2 regions of the Streptomyces sp. NPDC094143 genome follow, and region 1 is predicted to be linked to the other one. Evidence: riboswitches for the same ligand, from Rfam matches in the RefSeq annotation. Region 1 holds a riboswitch; the other holds the start of a gene.
The links. A riboswitch is a leader RNA that binds a small molecule or an ion and turns the genes downstream of it on or off. The one in region 1 is predicted to bind thiamine pyrophosphate.
Positions count from the first base shown of each region.

Region 2: another riboswitch for thiamine pyrophosphate. It lies ahead of thiO (glycine oxidase ThiO); the one in region 1 lies ahead of ABTZ58_RS30500 (thiamine ABC transporter substrate-binding protein).

Region 1 is NZ_JBEOTZ010000030.1:63,134-72,126, reverse strand. Features, by position in the region: gene ABTZ58_RS30515 (phosphatidate cytidylyltransferase) at 1-1,085, shown strand, start outside; gene ABTZ58_RS30510 (SRPBCC family protein) at 1,210-1,581, shown strand; gene rlmN (dual-specificity RNA methyltransferase RlmN) at 1,639-2,745, shown strand; TPP riboswitch at 2,770-2,875, shown strand; gene ABTZ58_RS30500 (thiamine ABC transporter substrate-binding protein) at 3,000-4,037, shown strand; gene ABTZ58_RS30495 (ABC transporter permease) at 4,013-5,677, shown strand; gene ABTZ58_RS30490 (ABC transporter ATP-binding protein) at 5,677-6,696, shown strand; gene ABTZ58_RS30485 (maleylpyruvate isomerase family mycothiol-dependent enzyme) at 6,721-7,518, shown strand; gene ABTZ58_RS30480 (LAETG motif-containing sortase-dependent surface protein) at 7,777-8,490, opposite strand; gene ABTZ58_RS30475 (LOG family protein) at 8,638-8,993, opposite strand, start outside.
Region 2 is NZ_JBEOTZ010000009.1:208,728-217,720, forward strand. Features, by position in the region: gene ABTZ58_RS14990 (Rv2175c family DNA-binding protein) at 13-378, opposite strand; gene ABTZ58_RS14995 (NAD(P)/FAD-dependent oxidoreductase) at 539-1,780, opposite strand; TPP riboswitch at 1,973-2,084, shown strand; gene thiO (glycine oxidase ThiO) at 2,082-3,251, shown strand; gene thiS (sulfur carrier protein ThiS) at 3,248-3,448, shown strand; gene ABTZ58_RS15010 (thiazole synthase) at 3,451-4,248, shown strand; gene pknB (Stk1 family PASTA domain-containing Ser/Thr kinase) at 4,334-6,262, shown strand; gene ABTZ58_RS15020 (deoxyribonuclease IV) at 6,313-7,191, shown strand; gene ABTZ58_RS15025 (sulfite oxidase-like oxidoreductase) at 7,197-7,847, opposite strand; gene bfr (bacterioferritin) at 8,023-8,499, shown strand; gene ABTZ58_RS15035 ((2Fe-2S)-binding protein) at 8,509-8,742, opposite strand; gene ABTZ58_RS15040 (class II 3-deoxy-7-phosphoheptulonate synthase) at 8,892-8,993, opposite strand, start outside.

The DNA of each region.
Region 1 (8,993 bases):
GCCACGGGTCCGTGCCGGGTCACGGCCACGGGCCCGTGCAGAGTCACGGCCACGGGCACGTCCGAGGGGCCGTCCCGGCGGGTTCCGCATACGATGCGCGGGAAGCGCCTCACACTCGCCCCATGCCCATCGTGCCCGACGTAGCCGCACACGGCGGAAACCAGGACGACGACCGGGGGGCCGCCACGCCGGGCGGCCCCCCGGTCCGCAACGAGACGAACCCGGAGCCCATGCCCGACGCCTCACAGCCGGCGCCCAAGCCGCAGAAGAAGAGCGCGGGTCGCGACCTCAGTGCCGCGATAGGGGTCGGCGTCGGGCTCGGCGCGGTGATCGTCGCCTCGCTGTTCATCGTCAAGGCCGTCTTCGTCGGCGTCGTCGCGGTCGCCGTGGTGGTGGGCCTGTGGGAGCTGACCAAGCGGCTGGACGAACGCAAGGGCATCCGGGCGCCGCTCGTGCCGCTCGCGCTGGGCGGTGCCGCGATGGTCGTCGCCGGATACGTCCGGGGTGCCGAGGGCGCGTGGGTGGCGATGGCGCTCACGGCCCTGGCCGTGCTCGTCTGGCGCATGACGGAACCGCCCGAGAACTACCTCCGGGACGTCACGGCGGGCGTCTTCGCGGCGTTCTACGTGCCGTTCCTGGCGACGTTCGTCGCGATGATGCTGACCGCGGACGACGGGCCGGAGCGGGTGCTCACCTTCCTGCTGCTCACCGTCGTCAGCGACACCGGGGCCTACGCCGTCGGCTGGCGCTTCGGCCGGACCAAGCTCGCGCCGCGCATCAGCCCCGGCAAGACCCGCGAGGGCCTGGCCGGCGCGATGTCCTTCGCCATGGTCGGGGGCGCGCTGTGCATGCAGTTCCTCATCGACGACGGCGCCTGGTGGCAGGGCCTGGTGCTCGGCCTCGCGGTCGCGGTCAGCGCCACGCTCGGCGACCTCGGCGAGTCCATGATCAAGCGGGACCTCGGCATCAAGGACATGGGCACGCTGCTGCCGGGCCACGGCGGCATCATGGACCGGCTCGACTCGCTGCTGCCGACGGCTCCGGTCGTCTGGCTGCTGCTGGTCCTCTTCGTCGGGTCCGGCTGAACGGAACCGATCTCCTGGAACGAGCCTCCGTCCGGTGCCGGGCGGGGGCTCGCCGCCGTTGCGGGGGTGCCGCCGGAGCCGCCGGTGGGACGATGCAGGGGTGTCTCTCCGAGGGTGGGCCATCATGTCCGCCGTGAAAGAGACCGTCGACGTCGACTGCCGTCCCGAGGACGTCTACGACTACTGCACGGACACCGGGAGACTGCCGGAGTGGCAGCTGAGCGCCGTGTCCGCGGAGCGCCTCGACCAGGGGCTCGTCGGTGTCCCGCCGCACAGCTGGGGCATGCGCGGCGTCGACGGCCCGGTCCGGACCCGGGCGCACGGCGAGGTCGAGCCGCTCGACGAGGGCCGCTCCCACGTCACGATCGCCGTCGACTTCGAGGGCCACGGCGTCGGCAAGCTCCTGGTCCCGCTCGTCGTCCGCCCCCAGGTCCGCGAGGAACTCCCACGCGACGAGCAGCTCCCCAAGGACCGGCTGGAGCACACGGGCGGATAGGCCGGCGCTTTCCGGTGCGGCGGGTCACCTGAATTGATCTGCGACACTGGTACAGCCATGCCTAAGCCCGGAGAACTCACTTTCGTAGCCCCGCGCGGAGCCAAGAAGCCGCCGCGGCATCTCGCCGATCTCACTCCTGCCGAGCGCAAGGAGGCCGTTGCCGCTGTCGGGGAGAAGCCGTTTCGTGCCAAGCAGCTCTCGCAGCACTACTTCGCGCGGTACGCGCATGATCCGGCGCAGTGGACCGACATCCCCGCCGGGTCCCGGGAGCGGCTGCGGGAAGCGCTGCTGCCCGAGCTGATGACCGTCGTGCGGCATCTGTCGACCGACGAGGGCACCACACGCAAGACGCTGTGGCGGCTGTTCGACGGGACGCTCGTCGAGTCCGTGCTGATGCGCTACCCCGACCGGGTGACCATGTGCATCAGCTCGCAGGCCGGGTGCGGGATGAACTGCCCGTTCTGCGCGACGGGGCAGGCGGGTCTGGACCGGAACCTGTCCACCGCCGAGATCGTGCACCAGATCGTGGACGGGATGCGCGCCCTGCGGGACGGGGAGGTCCCCGGCGGTCCGGCGCGGCTGAGCAACATCGTGTTCATGGGCATGGGCGAGCCCCTCGCGAACTACAACCGGGTCGTCGGCGCCATCCGGCGGCTCACCGACCCCGAGCCCGACGGGCTGGGCCTCTCGCAGCGCGGGATCACCGTCTCGACGGTCGGGCTCGTGCCGGCCATCCACCGGTTCTCCGACGAGGGCTTCAAGTGCCGCCTCGCCATCTCGCTGCACGCCCCGGACGACGAGCTGCGCGACACCCTCGTGCCCGTGAACACGCGGTGGAAGGTGCGCGAGGTGCTGGACGCCGGCTTCGAGTACAGCGCCAGGTCCGGGCGCCGGCTGTCCATCGAGTACGCGCTGATCCGGGACATCAACGACCAGGCCTGGCGGGGTGACCGGCTCGGCCGGATGCTCAAGGGCAGGCCCGTGCACGTCAACCTCATCCCGCTGAACCCGACGCCCGGGTCGAAGTGGACGGCCTCCCGGCCCGAGGACGAGAAGGCGTTCGTGGAGGCCATCGCCGCGCATGGTGTGCCGGTGACGATTCGGGACACCCGTGGTCAGGAGATCGACGGGGCGTGTGGTCAGCTCGCCGCCACCGAACGGTAGTCTGACCGTCGTAAGAACATCTGCATATTCCGACAGGGGAGCGCCACAGCGCTGAGAGTGCGGCACCGGCCGCAGACCCTCCGAACCTGGCCCAGGTCATTCTGGGTAGGGAGATCGGTCATCACTCGAGCTGTTGCGCCCTGCCCGGGACCCCGGAAGTCCCGGGCGGGGCCGCGTCTTCTCCTGGTCACTCCAGGAGGAATGAAGTGGGTACCAGCATCAAGCGGCTGACGGCGGCGGTCGTCGGACTGGGCATGGCCGGCACGCTCGCCGCGTGCGGATCGTCCGGCGGTGACCAGGAGTCCGGCGACTCCAAAACCGTGACGCTCGTCAGCCACGACTCGTGGGCCGCGTCCAAGGACGTCATCGCGGCCTTCGAGAAGCAGTCCGGCTACAAGGTCCGCGTCCTCGAGGACGGCGACGCCGGGCAGGCCGTCAACAAGGCCATCCTCACCAAGGACAACCCGCAGGGCGACGTGTTCTTCGGCGTCGACAACACCCTGCTCTCCCGCGCCCTCGACAACGGCCTCTTCCAGCCGTACGAGGCGAAGGGATCGGAGCGGATCAAGGCCGAGTACCGGGTCGACCAGGAGCAGCACCGCGTCACGCCCGTCGACACCGGCGACATCTGCGTCAACTACGACAAGAAGTACTTCGCCGACCGGGATCTGCGGCCGCCGCGGAGCTTCGACGACCTCGTGAAGCCCGCGTACAAGAACCTGCTGGTCACCGAGAACGCCTCCGCGTCCTCGCCCGGACTCGGCTTCCTGCTCGGCACCGCCGCGCGGTACGGGGACGACGGCTGGGAGGGCTACTGGAAGAAGCTCAAGGCCAACGGCGTGAAGGTCGTCGACGGCTGGGAGCAGGCCTACAACGAGGAGTTCTCCGGCTCGGCCGGCGGGAAGAAGGCCAAGGGCGACCGGCCGCTCGTCGTGTCGTACGCCTCCTCGCCGCCGGCCGAGGTCGTCTTCGCCGACCCCAGGCCGGACACCGCCCCGACCGGGGTCGCCGAGGGCACCTGCTTCCGGCAGGTCGAGTACGCCGGGCTGCTGAGCAACGCCGGGAACGCCGAGGGGGGCAAGGCCCTCCTCGACTTCCTGATCAGCAAGAAGTTCCAGGAGGACATGCCGCTCAACATGTTCGTCTACCCGGTGACCGAGGGCGCCCGGGTGCCGGCGGAGTTCACGGCGTACGGGCCCCAGGTGAAGGACCCGGAGACCATGGACCCGGCGAAGATCGCCGACCGCCGTGACCAGTGGGTCAAGTCGTGGACCTCGCTCGTACTGAAGTGACCGCCCGGACGCGGGGCGCGGCGGCGCGGCTCGGTCTGCTGGCCGTGCCCGTCGCGTTCTTCGCGGTCTTCTTCGCCTACCCCGTCGCCGCGATCGTCGCGCGCGGTCTGAAGGCCGACGGGGTCTGGCACCCCGGGCGGATCGTGGAGGTGCTGGCGCAGTCCGACGTCCGGCACGTGCTGTGGTTCACCACCTGGCAGGCGCTCGTCTCCACCGTGCTCACGCTGCTGCTCGCGCTCCCCGGCGCGTACGTCTTCGCGCGCTTGTCGTTCCCGGGCAAGCAGGTGCTGCGGGCGGTGGTGACCGTGCCGTTCGTCCTGCCCACGGTCGTCGTCGGTACGGCGTTCCTGGCGCTGGTCGGGCGCGGGGGGCTGCTCGACGAGCTGTGGGGCGTACGGCTGGACACCACCGTGTGGGCGATCCTGCTCGCGCACGTCTTCTTCAACTACGCGGTCGTCGTGCGGACGGTCGGCGGGCTGTGGGCGCAGCTCGACCCGCGGCAGGAGGAGGCCGCGCGGATGCTCGGCGCGTCCCGCGCGAAGGCCTGGCGGCAGGTCACCCTGCCGGCGCTCGCTCCGGCCGTGGCCGCCGCCGCGCTGATGGTCTTCCTGTTCACCTTCACCTCCTTCGGCGTCGTCCAGATCCTCGGCGGGCCCACCTTCTCCACCCTGGAGGTGGAGATCTACCGGCAGACCTCCGAGATCTTCGACCTGTCCACGGCGGCCGTGCTGACGCTGATCCAGTTCCTCGCGGTGGCCGCGATCCTCGCCCTGCACGCCTGGACCGTACGGCGGCGGGAGACCGCGCTGCGGCTGGTGGACCCGTCCGTGACCGCGCGCAGGCCGCGCGGCGCCGGGCAGTGGGCGCTGCTGGGCGGGGTCCTCGTCACCGTCCTGCTCCTGCTCCTGCTGCCGCTCGCCGTGCTGGTGCAGCGGTCGCTCGACGCGCCAGGGCTCGGCTACTACCGGGCGCTGACCCGCGAGGACGGGGGCGTGTTCCTGGTCCCGCCGATCGAGGCGGTCGGCAACTCCCTGTCGTACGCCGTCGCCGCCACGCTCATCGCCGTGCTGGTCGGCGGGCTCGCCGCCGTCGCGCTCACCCGCCGGGACGCCGGGCGGTTCGTGCGCGGGTTCGACGCGCTGCTGATGCTGCCGCTCGGGGTGTCCGCGGTGACCGTCGGCTTCGGGTTCCTGATCGCCCTGGACGAGCCGCCGCTGGACCTGCGGTCCTCGTGGATCCTGGTGCCGCTCGCGCAGGCGCTGGTCGGAGTGCCGTTCGTGGTGCGGACCATGCTGCCCGTGCTGCGGGCCGTGGACACCCGGCTGCGGGAGGCGGCCGCGGTGCTCGGGGCCTCGCCCTGGCGCGTGTGGCGGGAGGTCGACCTGCCGCTCGTACGGCGGGCGCTGCTGATCGCGGCCGGGTTCGCCTTCGCGGTGTCGCTGGGGGAGTTCGGGGCGACGGTGTTCATCGCGCGGCCCGACAACCCGACGCTGCCGGTGGCCGTGGCCCGGCTGCTGGGGCGGCCCGGGGACCTGAACTACGGGCAGGCGATGGCCCTGTCGACGATTCTGATGGTGGTGTGCGCGGTGGCCCTGCTGGTGCTGGAGAGGCTGCGCACGGACCGGACGGGGGAGTTCTGATGCTGCTGAGCCTGGAGGGCGCGACGGTCCGTTTCGGCGGGCGGGCCGTGTTGGACGTTGTCGATCTGGCGGTCTCCGAGCACGAGATCGTGTGTGTGCTGGGACCGAGCGGCAGCGGCAAGTCGACCCTGCTGCGGGCGGTGGCGGGGCTGCAGCCGCTCGACTCCGGGCGGGTCTCGCTCGACGGCCGTGACCAGGCGAGGGTACCCGCGCACCGGCGGGGCGTCGGGCTGATGTTCCAGGACCACCAGCTGTTCCCGCAGCGGGACGTGGGCGGCAACGTCGCCTTCGGACTGCGGATGCGCGGGGCGTCCAGGCGCCACCAGGCCGAGCGTGTACGGGAGTTGCTGGAACTCGTGGGGCTGCCCGGCGCCGGGCAGCGGGCCGTCGCCGCGCTGTCCGGCGGGGAGCAGCAGCGGGTCGCGCTGGCCCGGGCCCTGGCGCCGCGCCCCAGGCTGCTGATGCTGGACGAGCCGCTGGGCCAGCTCGACCGGTCGCTGCGGGAGCGGCTGGTGGTCGAACTGAGGGAACTCTTCGGCCGGTTGGGCACCACCGTGCTCGCCGTCACGCACGACCAGGGCGAGGCCTTCGCACTCGCCGACCGGGTCGTGGTGATGCGGGACGGGCGGATCGCCCAGTCCGGTACGCCCCTTCAGGTGTGGCAGCGGCCCGCCGACGCGTTCGTGGCTCGCTTCCTCGGCTTCGAGAACGTCGTCGAGGCGACCGTCGGCGCGGAGGCGGCGGACACGCCGTGGGGCAAGGTGCCGGTGCCCGAGGGCGCGCCGCAGGGCACGCGGACGCTGCTGGTGCGGCCCGCCGGGGTGCGTCTGGTGTCCGCCGGTGCCGGCCTGCCCTGCACGGTGGCCGCGCGCACGTTCCGCGGCACCCATGTCGCCGTCCACCTCCAGCCCGTGGACGCCCCGCGCCTGGAGGCGGCGTGCGCGCTGCGGGCGGCGCCCGAGGTGGGGGACGAGGTCGGGGTGGAGTTCGACGCCGCCGAAATCGTGGTGCTCGACTGATCGACGACGGCCTAGGGTGCGGGGATGACTCAGCTCGCGCACGACCGCTACTGCGACGAAATCGCCCACCAGATGGGTCTGTTGAGGTCGGTGGTGACCTCCGGGGCCGAGCTGTCCGGCACCGTGCCCACCTGCCCGGACTGGTCGCTGGAGGATTTGGTCCGGCACCTGGGCGGTGCCCTGCGCTGGGTGGAGGTCATCGTGCGGACCCGGGCCGGGGAGGAGGTGCCCGAGGAGCGGGTGCCGGGCTTCGCCGGGCCGGAGGCGCGGGGTGACGCCGCCGCACTGGACGCGTGGCTGGCCGAGAGCGGCGAGCGGGTCGTCGCGGCCCTGCGGGAGGCCAGGCCGGACACCGAAGTGTGGGGCTGGGCGGGCGTCCTGAACGCCGGGTTCTGGGCCCGCCGGGTGACGCACGAGATCACCGTGCACCGCGCGGACGCCACGCTCGCCGCCGGGCTGCACTACGAGGTCGCCCCCGAGGTGGCCGCCGACGCGATCGACGAGTGGCTGCAGATCGTGGAGTACGTGCAGCGCACCGAGCCGGACGACGTGGTGGGGGAGCTGCGCGAGCAGGGCGGCAGCATCCACCTGCACGCCACCGACACCGGGCCCGGACTGGACGCGGAGTGGTTCATCGAGCTGTCCGAGGACGGTGTCTCCTGGCGCCGGGGCCACGAGAAGGCCACGGTCGCCCTGCGCGGACCGCTCACCTCCGTGCTGCTCGCGTTCTACCGCCGACTGCCCCTGGACGCACCGGAGGTGAAGGTGCTGGGCGACCGGGGGCTGCTGGAGTTCTGGCTGCGGCGGGCGACGTTCGGCTGAGGCGGACCGGCAGACGCTCCCTGGTTCGGGAGAGGCGGAGGCACCTGCCTCCGGCGCGGCTGAGGGGTGACGCGTCTGCCTCCCGGCCCGGGTGAGGCGTTGACGGCATCTGCCTCCTGCCCGGGTGGGGCGTGACGGTACTCGCCTCCGGCCCGGCTGAGGCGGCTCGTCACGCGACTGCGGGCTTGGTGGAAACGGGACGTGGCCCGCTCCCCTTGCTTCGGGGGACGGGCCACGTCGGCGTTTTTTGCGGAGGGGTCAGCTGTCGGTCTTCGCCCCACGGCGGCGCATGCCGAAGAACACGGCACCGCCACCGGCGACGACCAGAGCCGCCGCGATGCCGGCGATGAGGCCGGTGCTGGAGTTGGCACCGGTCTCGGCGAGGTTCGAGTCACCGGCCGCCGGGGCGGGCGCGTTGCCCGCCGGCGGGGTGCTCTCGCTCTCCGACGGCTCGGGAGTCGGCGTCGCGGTCTCCTCGGCCGGCTTCGACGGGGAGGCCGACGGCGTCGGCGTGGCCGGCGGGGTCGAAGCCGGGGGCTCCTCCTCCTTCTTGCAGGCGGTGGCCGGGGTGACGAGGTTCGGCTTGATGTCCTCGTCGACGTACGGAGTGGCCTTGACGTGGATGCGGTACTCCGCGTTCGGCTTCCACTCCTCGGCGAAGGTGATCGTGGTGCCCTCGCGCGAGCCCTTGACCACCTGCTCGCCGACCTTCTTGGCGTCGGCGCCGTTGTTCTGCAGGTAGACGGTGACCGTGGCCGGGACACCGGCGGGGTCCACGTCGGTGACGGTGATGACGCCCTTGTCACCGTCGCACTTCGCCTCGGCGGAGAACTCGTTGATGTTGCAGGCGAGCGCGTTGCCGGAGGCACCGAGCGCGAGCGCGGCCGAGGCCGAGACGACGCCGAGGACGCGCAGGGAACGAGCGACGGTACGGCGCGAGGCCGTACGGCGGGATACGGACAGAACTGCCACGTTTGTCCTTTACAGGATGCGTAATGCGGGGGGTTGGCGGCGGTGTTGACAGAACATCAGCACTGCCTGGAGGCTCACAGGTCTATAAGCGCCACATAAGTAGTGTCAACGCATATGCTGCTTGCAAGCACTTGCTTTGCCAGGTTATTAACCGCCAAGACGTTTCAACGCCTCCGGCGCCTCCTCGATCCGGTCCACGAGCGCGATCCGCGCCTCCATCGACCGCTCCCTGGCCAGCGACTTCAGCAGCGGCCACGCCGGCAGCCGCTCCGTCCAGTGCGCCCGGTTCACCAGCACCATCGGCGTCGGCTCGCCGCGGGACTCGTAGTAGTTGGGCGTCGCGTTGTCGAAGATCTCCTGCACGGTCCCGGCGGCGCCCGGCAGGAACACCACTCCCGCGTTGGACCGGGCCAGCAGGCCGTCCTCGCGGGTGGCGTTGGCGAAGTACTTGGCGATGTGCGAGGCGAAGGCGTTCGGCGGCTCGTGGCCGTAGAACCAGGTCG
Region 2 (8,993 bases), on a different contig from region 1:
GGTCGAGGTCGGTCAGACCGCGAGCGCCTGGGCGCGGCGCTTCACCTCCGTGCCGCGATTCTCACGGAGTGCCTGCGCCGGGGTGCCGGGCAGGGACGGGTCGGGGGTGAAGAGCCACTCCAGCATCTCTTCGACCGTGAAGCCGTCGTCCCGCAGGAGCGTCAGGGTCCCGGACAGGCCCTTGACGACCTTGTCCCCGTCGATGAAGTCGGCGGGGACGTGCAGCGCGCGGTTCTCACCGCGGCGTACGGCGATGAGCTGGCCCTCCCTGACCAGCTGCCGCACCCGCGTCACCTCGACGCCGAGCTGTTCGGCGATGTCGGGGAGGGTGAGCCAGGCTGGGACGAGAGCATCGATCTTTGCGTCAATCTCGGTCACGGAAACAAGCCTGCCATCCGCCACTGACAGCCGGAAGCCGACCCGGTCCACCCGGGCGGACGCGCCGGGCCCGCCACCCGCCCGGACAGCGGGCCACAGACCTGCGCCACGGCCCCACCGGGACACAACCCTGCGCCACGGCCGCACCGGGCCGCGGGCCCTACGCCGCGGCCGCCTTCATCGGCCGGGCCGGGTCCGCCAGCAGCACCGGGTTCATCGGCGTGCCCGACTCGATCAGACGGCGGCCCTGGGCCAGGTCGCGGGGGCGGCCCACCGCCAGCAGGGCGACCAGCCGCTCGTCGCGCAGCCAGCACACCGTCCAGGCCGGACCGGACGGGTCACCGCGCCACAGGGTCCGGTCGGCGTCCGCGTGGTGCCCGGCGAACTGCACGAACCGGCCGAACTGCTCGGACCAGAAGTACGGGACCGGGTCGTAGACGGCCGGCGGCTCGCCCGTGGCCCGGCCGACGATGTTCGCGGCGACCGTGCGCGGCCCCTGCAGGGCGTTGTCCCAGTGGTGCACCAGCAGGCGCTCGCCGTACCGCCCCGAGGGGAAGGAGGCGCAGTCGCCGACCGCGTACACGTCCGGCACCGACGTGCGCAGGTGCGCGTCGGCCGTGATCTCGCCGTGGCCGCCCAGCTCGATCCCGGAGCCGGCGAGCCAGGCCGTCGCCGGGCGGGCGCCGATGCCGACCACGACCGCGCCCGCGGGCAGCCGCGAGCCGTCGTCGAGGACGACCGCGCCGGGTTCGACGCGCTCCACGCGCGCGTGCGTGCGCAGCACCGCCCCGGCGTCGGCGTACCAGCCGGCCATGGGTGCGGCGACCTCGGCGGGCAGCGCCCCGGCGAGCGGCCGTCCGGCGGCCTCCACGACGGTCACCGCGCAGCCCGCCTCGCGCGCGGCGGTGGCGAACTCCGCGCCGATCCAGCCCGCGCCGACGACCACGATGTCGTGCTGGCGGGACAGGACCGGCCGCAGCCGCTCGGCGTCGTCCAGCGTGCGCAGCAGATGCACGCCGGGCACGCCCTCCGCGCCGGGCAGCCGGACCGGTTCGGCACCGGTGGCGACCACCAGGACGTCGTAGGGCACCGGCCCGTCCTCGGTGTCCAGTTCGTGATCGCCGGGACGCACGCCCAGCACCTCGCAGCCGAGCCGCAGTTCGATGCCGAGGGCCTCGAAGTCGACGTCGAAGGCGGAGCCCTCGGACTTGCCCAGCAGGACGGCCTTGGACAACGGCGGCCGGTCGTAGGGCTGGTGGGGTTCGGCGCCGATCAGCAGCACCGTGCCGGCGAAGCCCCGCTCCCGCAGCGCGACCGCGGTCTGCACACCGGCCATGCCCGCGCCCGCCACGACCACGCGCCGCGGCGCGGACGCCCCTGGTTCCTGCGTCTGCTCGCTCACCTGATCACCATAGTCAGCTGACGTTGCGTCAGTCAGTGCCCGTGCGCCGTGACCTGCTCCACAGCGCCCGCCCGGCCACCCGGGTCTTCCCGTCCGGATACCCGCAAACGGCCCGCGTACGACGCCTCAGTGGCCGGTTCGGTTCGGAGGCTCCCTTACTGCGGCCCACGGCGTCCGGCTAGGGTGGTGCGCGCAGAGACTCGCGGGAGCCCGGACGCACCGGGCTGAGAGGGAGGCTGGCGGCCTCCGACCGTACGAACCTGATCCGGGTCATGCCGGCGAAGGGAGGGGCTGGACGCCCATGTCGCGTACGCCGACCTCAGACGTCCTCGTCATCGGGGGCGGGATCATCGGGCTGGTCACGGCCTGGCGGGCCGCGCAGCGCGGGCTCGCCACGGCGGTGGCCGACCCCGAGCCGGGCGGCGGGGCCGCGCAGGTGGCGGCCGGGATGCTGGCCGCCGTCACGGAACTGCACTACGGCGAGCAGACCCTGCTCGGTCTGAACCTCGCCTCCGCCCGGCGCTACCCGGACTTCGCGGCCGAACTCACCGAGCTGACCGGCCACGACGTCGGCTACCGCCGGTGCGGCACGCTCGCCGTGGCCCTGGACGCCGACGACCGGGCCCACCTGCGCGAGCTGCACGCCCTGCAGCGGCAGTCGGGGCTGGACTCCCAGTGGCTGTCGGGGCGCGAGTGCCGGCGCCTGGAGCCGATGCTCGCGCCGGGCGTGCGCGGGGGCCTGCGAGTGGACGGCGATCACCAGATCGACCCCCGGCGGCTGGCCGGGGCGCTGGTCGCCGCGTGCGAGCGGGCCGGTGTGGTCTTCCACCGGGTGTGGGCCGAGCGGCTCACCGTCTCCGGGGACCGGGCCACCGGAGCCGTCACGGCCGACGGCACCGCGCTGGCCGCCGGGCAGGTCGTGCTGGCCGCGGGCAGCCTGAGCGGACGCCTCGCCGGGGTGCCGCGGGACGTGCTGCCGCCGGTGCGGCCTGTGAAGGGGCAGGTCCTGCGGCTGACCATGCCGGGGCGGCACGGGCCGTTCCTGAGCCGGACGGTGCGCGCGGTCGTGCGCGGCAGCCATGTCTACCTGGTGCCGCGCGAGAGCGGCGAGCTGGTCGTCGGGGCGACCAGCGAGGAGCTCGGCTGGGACACCACCGTGACCGCGGGCGGCGTGTACGAGCTGCTGCGCGACGCCCACGAGCTGGTCCCGGGCATCACCGAGCTGCCGCTCACCGAGACCCGGGCCGGACTGCGCCCCGGCTCCCCCGACAACGCGCCCCTGCTCGGCCCGACCGGCCTGGAGGGCCTGCTGCTGGCCACCGGGCACCACCGCAACGGCGTCCTGCTCACGCCGGTCACCGGCGACGCCCTGGCGCACGCCCTGGTCACGGGTGAACTCCCGGAGGAGGCCCGTCCGTTCACCCCCAAGCGCTTCAGCACCGTCACCGCACTCACGGAGCAGCCCGCATGAACATCTCCGTCAACGGGGAGCCCCGGGACGTCCGGCCCGGCACGGCTCTCGACACCGTCGTGCAGTCGCTCACCGCATCGCCCTCGGGAGTGGCCGCCGCCCTCAACGAAACCGTCGTCCCGCGCGCCCAGTGGCCGTCCACGCCCCTCACCGAGGGAGACCGCGTGGAGGTCCTCACCGCCGTCCAAGGAGGCTGACCATGGCCGACGATCCGTTCGTCCTCGGGGGTACGACCTTCACCTCCCGCCTGATCATGGGCACCGGCGGGGCGCCCAGCCTCGACGTGCTGGAGCGCTCGCTGGTGGCGTCCGGGACGGAGCTGACCACGGTCGCGATGCGCCGCGTGAACCCCTCGGTCCACGGCTCGGTGCTGTCCGTCCTGGACCGGCTCGGCATCCGGGTGCTGCCCAACACCGCGGGCTGCTTCACCGCCGGCGAGGCCGTCCTCACGGCCCGTCTCGCGCGCGAGGCCCTCGGCACCGACCTGATCAAGCTGGAGGTCATCGCCGACGAGCGCACCCTGCTGCCGGACCCGATCGAGCTGCTGGAGGCGGCCGAGACGCTGGTCGACGACGGGTTCACGGTGCTGCCGTACACCAACGACGACCCGGTGCTGGCCCGGAAGCTGGAGGACGTGGGCTGCGCCGCGGTCATGCCGCTCGGCTCGCCGATCGGCTCCGGGCTCGGCATCCGCAACCCGCACAACTTCCGGCTGATCGTCGAGCACGCGCGCGTGCCGGTGATCCTGGACGCGGGGGCCGGAACGGCGTCGGACGCGGCGCTGGCCATGGAGCTGGGGTGCGCCGGTGTGATGCTCGCCTCGGCGGTGACGCGGGCGCAGGAGCCGGTGCTGATGGCCGACGCCATGCGGCACGCCGTGGAGGCGGGGCGGCTGGCCTTCCGAGCCGGGCGGATCCCGCGGCGGCATTTCGCCGAGGCGTCGTCGCCGGCCGAGGGCATGGCCGTGCTGGATCCGGAGCGCCCCGCCTTCCAGTAGGGCAGACGTCACAGGACGGCTGCAGTCCCGCCCCGAATCCGCCGGTCGGGGAGGGCTGTCGGTCACGGCTCGTAGACTCCCCTGCGTGGACACGACCCTTCAGGACCCCTTGGTCGGGCAGGTGCTCGACGGGCGGTACCGCGTCGACGCGCGGATCGCGGTCGGCGGGATGGCCACGGTCTACCGGGCCGTGGACACCCGCCTCGACCGGGTCCTCGCGCTCAAGGTGATGCACCCCGCCCTCGCCGTCGACGCCTCGTTCGTCGAGCGGTTCATCCGCGAGGCGAAGTCGGTCGCCCGGCTGGCCCACCCGAACGTGGTGCAGGTCTTCGACCAGGGCACCGACGGCGGTTACGTCTACCTGGCCATGGAGTACGTCGCCGGCTGCACGCTGCGGGACGTGCTGCGCGAGCGCGGGGCGCTGCAGCCGCGGGCCGCGCTGGACATCCTGGAGCCGGTGCTGGCCGCCCTGGGCGCCGCGCACCGCGCCGGGTTCGTGCACCGCGACATGAAGCCCGAGAACGTCCTGATCGGGGACGACGGCCGGGTCAAGGTCGCCGACTTCGGGCTCGTCCGGGCGGTGGACACGGTGACCAACACCACGGGCACGGTGCTGGGCACGGTGTCGTACCTCGCCCCCGAGCAGATAGAGAACGGCACGGCGGACCCCCGCGTCGACGTCTACGCGTGCGGCGTGATGCTCTACGAGATGCTGACCGGCGACAAGCCGCACGACGGGGACTCCCCCGCCGTGATCCTCTACAAGCACCTGCACGAGGACGTCCCGCCCCCCTCGGCCGCCGTCCCGGGCCTGGCCTACGAGCTGGACGAGATGGTGGCCGCGGCCACCGCCCGCACGCCGGAGATCCGCCCGTACGACGCCGTGGCCCTGCTCGCCCAGGTCCGCGACGGACGCGGCCGGCTGAGCGAGGAGCAGCTGGACTCGACGCCACCGCAGGCGCTCGCGGCCGGACACGACAACGCCGACGACCGCACGAGCGTGATCCCCCGCGCGCTGACCACACCGCGCCCGCTGCCGGTGAACGAGGACGAGGCGCCCGAGGCGGAGCTGCACCGCACGAGCCGCTTCGCCTCCCCGCCGCCTCCGCCGAGGCGCCGCACGGGATCGCGGCGCGGCCCGATGACGATCGTGGTGGCCGTCCTTCTCGTGCTCGGCCTGGGCACGGGCATCTGGTACATCAACTCGGGCCAGTTCACCGAGGTCCCGCCGCTGCTGGCGAAGACGCAGGCCCAGGCCGAGGACCGGCTGGCGGACGCCGGCCTGGAGCTCGGCAAGGTCGAGCACGCCTACAGCGACACCGTCGAGCGCGGCCAGGTCATCAGCAGCGACCCCGAGGCCGGGACGCGCATCCGCGGCAACGACGCGGTGAGCATCACCGTCTCGGACGGCCCCGAGACGGTGCGCGTGCCCGCCCTGGCCGGCCGGAAGCTGGCCGAGGCGCGGTCCCTGCTGAAGCAGGACGGGCTGGAGCCGGGCATGGTCACGCGCGCGTTCAGCGAGGACGTGCCGCGCGGCTCGGTGGTCTCGGCCCGGCCGGCGGACGGCACGAAGGTGCGCGCGGGCACGGCGGTCGCGCTCGTCGTCAGCAAGGGCAGCCCGGTCGACGTCCCCGACGTCACCGGTGACGACGAGGCCGATGCCCGGGCCGAGCTGGAGGACGCCGGCCTGAAGGTGAGGATCGCCACCGAGCGGGTCAACTCCTCGGAGTTCGACAAGGGCCAGGTCGTGAAGCAGAGCCCGAACGCCGGCGGCCGGGCGGCCGAGGGCGACACGGTGACGCTGACGCTGTCCAAGGGCCCCGAGATGATCGAGGTGCCGGACGTGGTCGGCGACAGCGTCGACGAGGCCCGGCAGGCGCTGGAGGGCGCCGGGTTCCAGGTCGACGAGGACCGCGGCCTGCTCGGCCTGTTCGGCGACACCGTCAAGGGCCAGTCGGTCGAGGGCGGCGAGACGGCGCCCAGGGGCTCGACGATCACGATCGAGATCAGGTGACGGCCGGGCCCCTGGACGGGGCACGGCCGGACGCATGACACCCTGAACGGGTGAACAGTCAGCTGTCCGGCCCTACCCGCAACCCCGTGGGCGGCCATGTCCCGGTGGCCGGCGGCCTCCACCGCGTCGGCCTGTCGTACGCCCGTGACCTGGGGGCGGAGACCGTCCAGGTCTTCGTCGCCAACCCGCGCGGCTGGGCCACACCGGCCGGGAACCCGCGGCAGGACGAGGCGTTCCGCGCGGCGTGCGAGGCCGAGTCGATCCCCGCGTACGTGCACGCCCCCTATCTGATCAACTTCGGCTCGCACACCGAGGCGACCGCGCGGCGGTCGGTGGAGTCCCTGCGGCACTCGCTGCGGCGGGGGCGGGAGATCGGGGCGCGGGGCGTGGTGGTGCACACGGGCAGCGCGACCGGCGGCCGGGACCGGTCCGTGGCGCTGAAGCAGGTCCGCGAGCACCTGTTGCCGCTGCTGGACGAGCTGACCCACGACGACGACCCGTTCCTGCTGCTGGAGTCGACGGCCGGCCAGGGCGCCTCGCTGTGCTCGCGGACGTGGGACTTCGGCCCGTACTTCGAGGCGCTGGACGCCCACCCGATGCTGGGGGTGTGCCTGGACACCTGCCACATCTTCGCGGCCGGGCACGACCTGACCGGCCCGAGCGGCATGCACCGGACGCTGGACCTGCTTGTGGAGACGGTCGGCGAGGGCCGGCTGAAGCTGATCCACGCCAACGACTCCAAGGACGTGGTGGGCGCCCACAAGGACCGGCACGAGAACATCGGCGCCGGCCACATCGGCGAGGACCCGTTCCGCGCCCTGATGACGCACCCGGCGACCGCGGGCGTGCCGCTGATCATCGAGACGCCGGGCGGCAGGGAGGGGCACGCCGCGGACGTGGAGCGGCTGAAGAAGCTGCGCGACGGCTGACGCCCTCAGAGGTCGGGGCCGTCCCCCGGTTCCTCCTGGTACGAGTAGCGCTGCTCACGCCAGGGGTCGCCGATGTTGTGGTAGCCGCGCTCCTCCCAGAACCCGCGCCGGTCGGCGGTCATGTACTCCACGCCGCGCACCCATTTGGGGCCCTTCCAGGCGTACAGGTGGGGCACGATCAGGCGCAGCGGGAAGCCGTGCTCGGCGGTGAGGAGTTCGCCGTCCTTGTGGGTGGCGAACAGGACCCGGTCGTTCGCGAAGTCGGTCAGCCGCAGGTTGGAACTGAATCCGTACTCGGCCCACACCATCACATGGGTGACGTCGTCCGCGGGCGGGGCGAGGTCGAGGATCGTCCGGGCGGGGATGCCGCCCCACTCGGCGCCCAGCATGCTGAACTTCGTGACGCAGTGCAGGTCGGCCACGACGCTGGTGTGGGGCAGGGCCGTGAACTCCTCGTGGGTCCAGCAGTGCTTGCCGCCGTCGGCGGTGGCGCCGAAGACCCGGAACTCCCAGCGCTCGGGCCGGAACTTGGGGACGGGCCCGTAGTGCGTGACCGGCCAGCCGCGCTGCACCCGCTGCCCCGGGGGGAGTCCGGGCTGCGTCTCTCCGGCCGCATCGCGCCCTTCTCCCGATGCGTTTTCCAGCGGCTGACCCATGACTCCATCCTGACAGACCTCGGGTGATGCCCCTCACCGGGGCCACCGCAAACCAGGCATTTTCCACTAAGCATGCCCTTACTTACTAAGTGAAGACTTACTGGACGATCTTCGCCGCCGGTGGAATCATGCGGCGCAACCTGCCAGTTCCCCCGCGTTGGAAGGAGCCTCTGCGATGCAGGGCGACCCCGAGGTCCTCGAATTCCTGAACGAGCAGTTGACCGGCGAGCTGACGGCGATCAACCAGTACTGGCTGCACTACCGGATCCAGGACAACAAAGGCTGGACCAAGCTCGCCAAGTACACGCGTGAAGAATCCATCGACGAGATGAAGCACGCGGACAAGATCACCGAGCGCATCCTGATGCTGGACGGCCTGCCCAACTACCAGCGGCTCTTCCACGTCCGGGTCGGTCAGACGGTCACCGAGATGTTCCAGGCCGACCGGCAGATCGAGGTCGAGGCCATCGACCGCCTCAGGCGCGGGATCGAGGTGATGCGCAGCAAGGGCGACGTCACGTCGGCGAACATCTTCGAGGAGATCCTCGCGGACGAGGAGCACCACATCGACTACCTGGACACGCAGCTGGAGCTGATCGAGAAGCTGGGTGAGGCGCTGTACATCGCGCAGCAGATCGAGCAGCCGAGCTAGGGCCTGCCGTCAGGCGGCGTCTTCCAGCTCGGCGAGCACCGGCTCGCCCCGGTCGGCCAGGTCACGGCGGGGGCAGTTGGCCCTGCCCAGGATCGCCTGGATCCGGCGGACGCACGACCCGCAGTCCGTGCCCGCCTTGCAGGCGGAGGCGATCTGGCGGGGGGTGCAGGCGCCGCTGTCCGCGTGCTGCTTGACCTGCTGCTCGGTGATCCCGAAGCAACTGCAGACGTACACGCGGTCCACCTCCCGACGGGTTCGTTCTGTGGTGCCGTCCCCGTTGATCGGTGAGGCAAACCTAACCTTACCCGCCGGGTCGGAGGCGCAAAAGTCGAGAGGGGCGCGGATCGTGTGTGATCCGCGCCCCAGTCGATGCCCGGTAACAGGCGGCCCCGCTACTGGTCCCTGTACATCTCCGCCACGAGGAACGCCAGGTCCAGCGACTGGCTGCGGTTGAGCCGCGGGTCGCAGGCCGTCTCGTAGCGCTGGTGCAGATC